Linked DNA regions of Phyllobacterium zundukense. The protein of the gene in region 2 interacts with the protein of the main gene of each other region in a pairwise test. Links are inferred from orthologs where the notes say so. Each region holds a gene or a part of one and is shown on either strand. Other genes may lie near its edges. The genes, in order: ligA and leuS.

The links.
Region 1: the proteins of leuS (region 2) and ligA interact in binary tests that used the Escherichia coli proteins (3 or more experiments, as listed by UniProt). The link is inferred for Phyllobacterium zundukense from one-to-one orthologs.

The regions. Positions count from the first base shown.
Region 1 is NZ_CP017940.1:1,026,747-1,029,993, forward strand. Bases 62-2,988 are described here. They hold ligA (NAD-dependent DNA ligase LigA), read left to right. Parts: upstream 62-416; coding sequence 417-2,561; downstream 2,562-2,988. Other genes in these bases: recN (DNA repair protein RecN), read left to right, coding at 62-149; BLM14_RS04955 (DUF2461 domain-containing protein), read left to right, coding at 2,558-2,988. In the rest of the region: more of recN, read left to right, coding at 1-61; more of BLM14_RS04955, read left to right, coding at 2,989-3,247. UniProt on the Escherichia coli protein: DNA ligase that catalyzes the formation of phosphodiester linkages between 5'-phosphoryl and 3'-hydroxyl groups in double-stranded DNA using NAD as a coenzyme and as the energy source for the reaction.
Region 2 is NZ_CP017940.1:41,183-44,641, reverse strand. Bases 281-3,419 are described here. They hold leuS (leucine--tRNA ligase), read right to left. Parts: upstream 3,100-3,419; coding sequence 481-3,099; downstream 281-480. Other genes in these bases: BLM14_RS00180 (YggS family pyridoxal phosphate-dependent enzyme), read left to right, coding at 3,231-3,419; BLM14_RS00190 (hypothetical protein), read right to left, coding at 281-494. In the rest of the region: more of BLM14_RS00190, read right to left, coding at 1-280; more of BLM14_RS00180, read left to right, coding at 3,420-3,459.

The DNA.
Region 1 (3,247 bases), 990 kb from region 2 along the record:
ATGACCGTGTGGCGACATCGATCCGCGCCATGGAAACGGGCGACCGGCAGGAGGAAATCGCTCGCATGCTTGCCGGTGCGAGCGTTACCGACGAAGCACGCGCCGCGGCTGTGCGCCTGTTACGCGAAAACGCTGCTGCCGCTTCCTGAGCGACCGAGGCCCGTGAACGCGCGGTCTTGACGGCATTCCCGATGCCCTTTTGAAAAAGGCGTAGTAGCCAACTAAAATGGCCGCAACCAATGGCCCGACGTGCAGCCAGGCACTCGCCTCCGGCTTCACGCTAAGAACAAGAACGGGAGGCAGGATGATAAAAAGCCAGAACCAATAATTCACCAAGATGCTGGAATCGCTTTCTCTTCCGCCAAAGGATGGATAACGTTGAACAGATGACAATGAGCAACAATTAGACATTAGACATGGCAGACAATCCCGTAGAACACCTGAGCGAGGCGGAAGCCGCCGAGGAGCTTGGCCGTCTCGCAGCCGAGATTGCCCAGCACGACTACCGCTACAATACCGAAGATGCACCGATCATCTCGGATGCGGCGTACGATGCGCTGCGGCGGCGCAACCTCGCCATCGAGCAGCGCTTTCCACATTTGAGGCGCGAGGATTCGCCCTCGAACAAGGTGGGTGCCAGTGTCTCGGAAAAGTTCGGCAAGGTCACGCACGTCGTGCCGATGCTCTCACTGGACAATGCATTCCACGACAGTGACGTCGAGGATTTCGTCGGCCGTATCCGGCGATTTCTCAAACTTGCTTCGGATGCGAAGATCGGAATCACGGCAGAACCCAAGATCGACGGCCTGTCGCTTTCATTGCGCTATGAACTCGGACGGCTGGTAACGGCGGCGACGCGCGGCGATGGCACTACCGGCGAGAACGTCACGCTCAATGCTCGCACGGTCGCGAGCATCCCGAATGTGCTGAGTGACAGCCCGCCTGATGTGCTCGAGGTACGCGGCGAGGTCTATATGAGCCATGCGGATTTTGCCGCGCTCAATGAGCGGCAGGCCAAAGAGGGCAAACAAATATTCGCCAATCCGCGCAACGCGGCGGCGGGCTCGTTGCGCCAGCTCGACGCAACGATCACCGCCTCGCGACCGCTGCAATTCTTCGCCTACGCCTGGGGTGAGGTCAGCGAGATGCCGGCCTCGACGCAAATGGGCATGGTCGACGCGTTCAGATCCTATGGCTTCCGCGTCAATCCGCTGATGCAGCGTTTCGAAACGGTCGAAGCGCTGGTGAAGCATTATCACCAGATCGAGGAACAACGTGCCTTGCTCGGCTATGACATCGACGGGGTAGTCTACAAGGTCGATGACCTCGCGCTGCAACAGCGGCTCGGTTTCGTCTCGCGCAGTCCGCGCTGGGCGATTGCGCACAAATTCCCGGCCGAACAGGCAATGACGATCCTCAGGGGCATCGATATTCAGGTTGGCCGCACCGGCGCGCTGACGCCGGTGGCGCGTCTTGAGCCGGTCACGGTCGGTGGCGTCGTCGTTACCAACGTGACGCTGCATAATGAGGACTACATCAAGGGCATCGGACAGAATGACCAACCCATCCGCGAGGGCCGCGACCTGCGTGTTGGCGACACGGTCGTGGTGCAGCGCGCCGGCGATGTCATTCCGCAGATCGTCGACATCGTTGCGGACAAACCGCGCGGGCCATCGGCCTATGTCTTCCCGGACACATGCCCGGCCTGCGGTTCCCACGCGGTGCGCGAGGAAGGCGAGGCGGTGCGGCGCTGCACCGGCGGGTTGATCTGCCCGGCGCAGGCGGTGGAGCGCATCCGCCATTTCGTTTCGCGCAATGCCTTCGACATCGAGGGCCTTGGCGAGAAGCAGGTGGAATTCTTCTTCAAGTCCGAAGATCCGGCGCTGCATATAGGCACGCCCGCCGATATATTCACGTTGAAGAAACGCCAGGCCAACTCCTTGACCAAGCTCGAAAACATTGATGGTTTCGGTGCGACCTCGGTGAAGAAGCTTTATGAAGCGATCGACGACCGGCGCGAAGTTTCTTTGAGCCGTTTTATTTTCGCGCTTGGCATTCGTCACGTCGGCGAGGTCAACGCCAAGCGGCTGGCAAAGGCCTATCGCTCCTATGAAGCGCTTGCCAATGCTGCAATGGCGGCGGTGCCGCCCAAGGACAGGGCCGACAAGGGCAATGACGCATGGCGTGAGTTGAACGAGGTTGAAGGTATCGGCAGCATCGTCGCGGAGGCGCTGGTCGACTTCTATGCCGAGGAGCACAATCGTGAGGCACTTGCGGCGCTTCTGGCCGAGGTGACACCACTCGACGAGGAAGTAAAAACGGTCAGCGACTCGCCGGTGGTAGGCAAGACCATTGTCTTCACCGGTTCGCTTGAACGCATGTCGCGCGACGAGGCCAAGGCCATGGCTGAGCGCTACGGCGCCAAGACGGCTGGTTCCGTTTCGAAGAAAACCGATCTCGTGGTTGCCGGTCCTGGTGCGGGCTCGAAACTTACGCAGGCGCAAAGTCTTGGCATAGAGGTCATTGATGAGGACGCCTGGTTCACACTGGTGGGCGCATGAGCGAAGTAGTTTTCAAAGGCTTTGGCGACAAGGCGCTGCCTTTTCTCAAGGCGCTGGATTTCCACCAGAACCGCGAATGGTTCCTGGAAAACAAGGACCTGTTCGAGGCGCATCTTTATGAACCACTCGGCGATCTGGTTGAGGATCTGCTGGTGCGCTTCGAGAGGGCCGGCCTGCCGTTCCGGGGGGACCGGAAGAAATCGCAATTCCGCATCAAGCGTGATACGCGTTTTGCCAAGGACAAGAGCCCCTATAACCGGCACCTGTCTGCGCTGTTGTCGCCCGATGGCAACAAATGGGCGGAGAGTGGCTGCTTCTACGTCTGCATTGGCCTTGAGGAATATCGTGGCTGCTATGCTGCCGTCGCCTGGTGGCAGCAGAAACCGGAACTACTCCTTGCCATGCGCAAGGCCATTGTCGAGAAGCCGGAAAAATACCGTGCCATGGTCAAAGCCTTGGCAAAGAACGGGCTGGAGATCAAAGACAACGACTGCTTGAAGCGCACGCCGCGAGGTTTTGAAGCGGTGACAGACCCGGACCTGATCGAGGCACTGCGCAACCGGAACTTCGTCGTCCGCTTCCCTATCGATCCCGCCAGCATCACATCGCCAAAGCTTGCCGATGATCTCCTCGACTTTGCCGTGAGGGCAAAGCCATTGATTGACTGGGGCAGGGCGATTGAAGGG
Region 2 (3,459 bases):
CTTGTCACAGCGAATCGCTGTCTCGGCGCATCGTAGTCGGCCGTAACAAGCCGGGTTCCCCTGCCTACGACCTGACCATCGGACAGGCGCGTCAGGACATAGTTACCCGTCATGCGGACCGAGCCCGCCGTTGGCTGGCCCGATTTGTCATTGGTCGCATTCTGCACCAGCATCAGCGACAAGTTCTGCGGGATGACGCTGAGCTGCATCGAATAGACCGGGTTAGCCGGCTCGCCTGCCCCGCCGGCAAACAGGAAGATCAGATTATTGCGCACTTCCTGCGCTTCGCGGGAACCGGGCTGACTGACCGTGATGGTCGCAAGCTTCGAACGAACGCTGCCGGTCAAGCCTGCACCGGTGCTCCCAACCGGGCTGGGATCGGAATAAAGCGGGCGGACCTGGCATCCCCCTGCGATCAGGGCCATTCCAATAACGCAGACGGACAACAGACGCCTGGAACCCAGACCCCACTGAAAACGATCAGGCAACGACATTGATGATCCTCTGCGGTACAATGATGACTTTCTTCGGCGGATTGCCGTTCAACGCAGCCTTGACGAAATCAAGCGCGAGGGCGGCTTTTTCGACCGTCAATTGATCCGCATCGCGGGCAATTGTCAAATCACCACGCTTCTTGCCGTTGATCTGCACAGGCATGGTCACATCGTTCTCGACGATCAACGTCTCGTTGTATGCCGGCCACTCGTGATGCGCCACCAGACCGCTGCCATTCAGCGCTTTCCAGCACTCCTCGGCCAAATGCGGCATCATCGGTGCAATCATGGCGAGCAGCATGTTGGTCGCCTCGCGGCAGGCCGCGATGGTCGCCTTGTCTGCTTCACCAGCGGCAATTTTCTGCAAGGGACCGGAAAGCACGTTCACCAATTCGTAAAGCCGCGCAACCGCCTTGTTGAACGCCAGTTTCTCGATATCCTCACCGACTGCCTTGACCGTCTTGTGCGCGGTCTTCGAAATCTGCAATGCTTCGCCCTCGAAAGCCGGGGCTGCGTCAACGGTCTGTAGGACTTCCGCCGCCTCCGAGATCAGCCGCCAGACGCGCTGCACGAAGCGGTGCGCGCCTTCGGCGCCGGCTTCCGTCCAGATCACGTCACGCTCGGGCGGAGAATCGGACAGCATGAACCAGCGCGCCGTATCGGCGCCATAGGAAGCAATGATGTCGTCCGGATCAACAACATTCTTCTTCGACTTCGACATCTTTTCGATCGAGCCGATTTCGATTTCCTCGCCGCTATCGATCAGCACAGCACGGCGCTTGCCGTCCACTTCCTCAAGCCGCACTTCCGCCGGCGTGACCCAGCCATCCTTGCCCTTGTAGGTTTCGTGCACGACCATGCCCTGCGTGAACAGGCCCTTGAATGGCTCGCTGATATCGAGATGGCCGGCAACCTTCATCGCGCGCGTAAAGAAGCGCGAATAGAGGAGATGCAGGATCGCATGCTCGATACCGCCAATATACTGATCGACCGGCAGCCAGTGATTGGCGACCTTTGGATCGGTCGGCTCGTTTTCCCAGGGCGCGGTAAAGCGGGCGAAATACCACGACGAATCGACGAACGTATCCATCGTGTCGGTCTCGCGCCGAGCAGCCTTGCCGCATTGCGGACAATTGACATGCCGCCAAGTCGGATGACGGTCGAGCGGGTTACCCGGACGGTCGAACTCGACATCATCTGGCAGCTTCACCGGCAGATCGGCCTTCGGAACCGGAACCACCCCACAATCATCGCAATGGATCATTGGGATTGGGCATCCCCAGTAGCGCTGGCGCGAAATACCCCAGTCGCGCAGGCGGAAATTCACCTTGCGCTCGCCTTGCGGCCGGTTGCCGATCGTCTGTTTCTCCAGACGGTTTGCCACTTCTTCAAACGCCTCGGCCGGAGACAGGCCATCGAGGAAACCCGAATTGATCATCACGCCATCATCGGCATAGGCCGTTTCGGTGATCTGGAACGTTGCCGCGTCAGCATCCTTGGGCATGACGACAGCCACAACCGGCAGACCATATTTGTTGGCGAAATCGAGATCGCGCTGATCGCCGGATGGGCAACCGAAAATCGCCCCTGTGCCGTAATCCATCAACACGAAATTGGCGACATAGACCGGCAGCTTCCAGTCCGGATCGAACGGGTGCGCCACACGCAGACCGGTATCGAAACCCTTCTTCTCGGCCGTTTCCAGCGCAACCACCGAAGTACCCGCATGGCGGCATTCCTCGTTGAATTCCGCCAATGCCGCATTGGTCTCGGCAGCTTTCTTCGCCAGTGGATGATCCGCAGCAATCGCGATGAACGACGCACCGAAGAGCGTATCGGGACGCGTCGTGTAAACCTCGATCTCATTTTCGCCGCCAGCGTGCGACTTTTCGTCCAGTGCCCAACGGACCAGCATGCCTTCAGACTTGCCGATCCAGTTGCGCTGCATCAGGCGCACCTTGTCCGGCCACTGATCGAGATCATCGAGCGCGCTCAGCAATTCCTCGTTGAAGTCGGTGATCTTGAAAAACCATTGCGTCAGCTCGCGCTGCTCGACCAGCGCACCGGAGCGCCAGCCGCGGCCATCGATTACCTGCTCGTTGGCGAGAACTGTCATGTCCTCCGGGTCCCAATTGACCTTGGAGGATTTGCGCGTCACCAGACCCTTCTCGACAAAATCGAGGAACAGCATCTGCTGGCGGTGATAATATTCGACATCGCAGGTGGCGAATTCACGTGACCAGTCGAGTGACAGCCCCATGGATTTGAGCTGGCTGCGCATGGTCTCGATGTTCTGGTAGGTCCAGGTCTTTGGATGAACCTTGTTCTGCATCGCCGCGTTTTCCGCAGGCATGCCGAAAGCATCCCATCCCATCGGATGGAGGACATTGAACCCCTTGGCACGCTTGTAGCGCGCCACGACATCGCCCATGGCATAGTTGCGCACATGGCCCATATGGATGCGCCCCGACGGATAGGGGAACATCTCAAGCACATAATACGGATCGCGCGGATCGTCATTGGGTGTTTCGAACAGCTTGGCGTCATCCCAAACCTTCTGCCAATGCTTTTCGGCTACACGTGGATTGTATCGTTCGGTTGCCATGAACGGGATTCTCTTGCAAAGGATAGCGATGGCGGGACCTTCACCATGGATTGGTAAGACCGTCAACCATTTGAAGCTGAATGAAGCCGCGAAAACAGGCTCGTGTACCATAAATAGGACTTAACTGCGCCATGCCCAATGCCGTTGATCAACTTTTTGCCGTTCGCAACGCAATCAGCAAGGCGGAGGCTGAGGCCAACCGTCCAAAGGGCTCCGTGACGCTTGTGGCAGTTTCGAAAACCTTCGACGCGGACGCTATCCGGCCCGTTCTCGATGCCGGTCAACGTGTCTTCGGTGAAAATCGTGTGCAGGAGGCGCAACTGAAGTGGCCTTATCTGCGTGCTGATTTCCCGGATATCG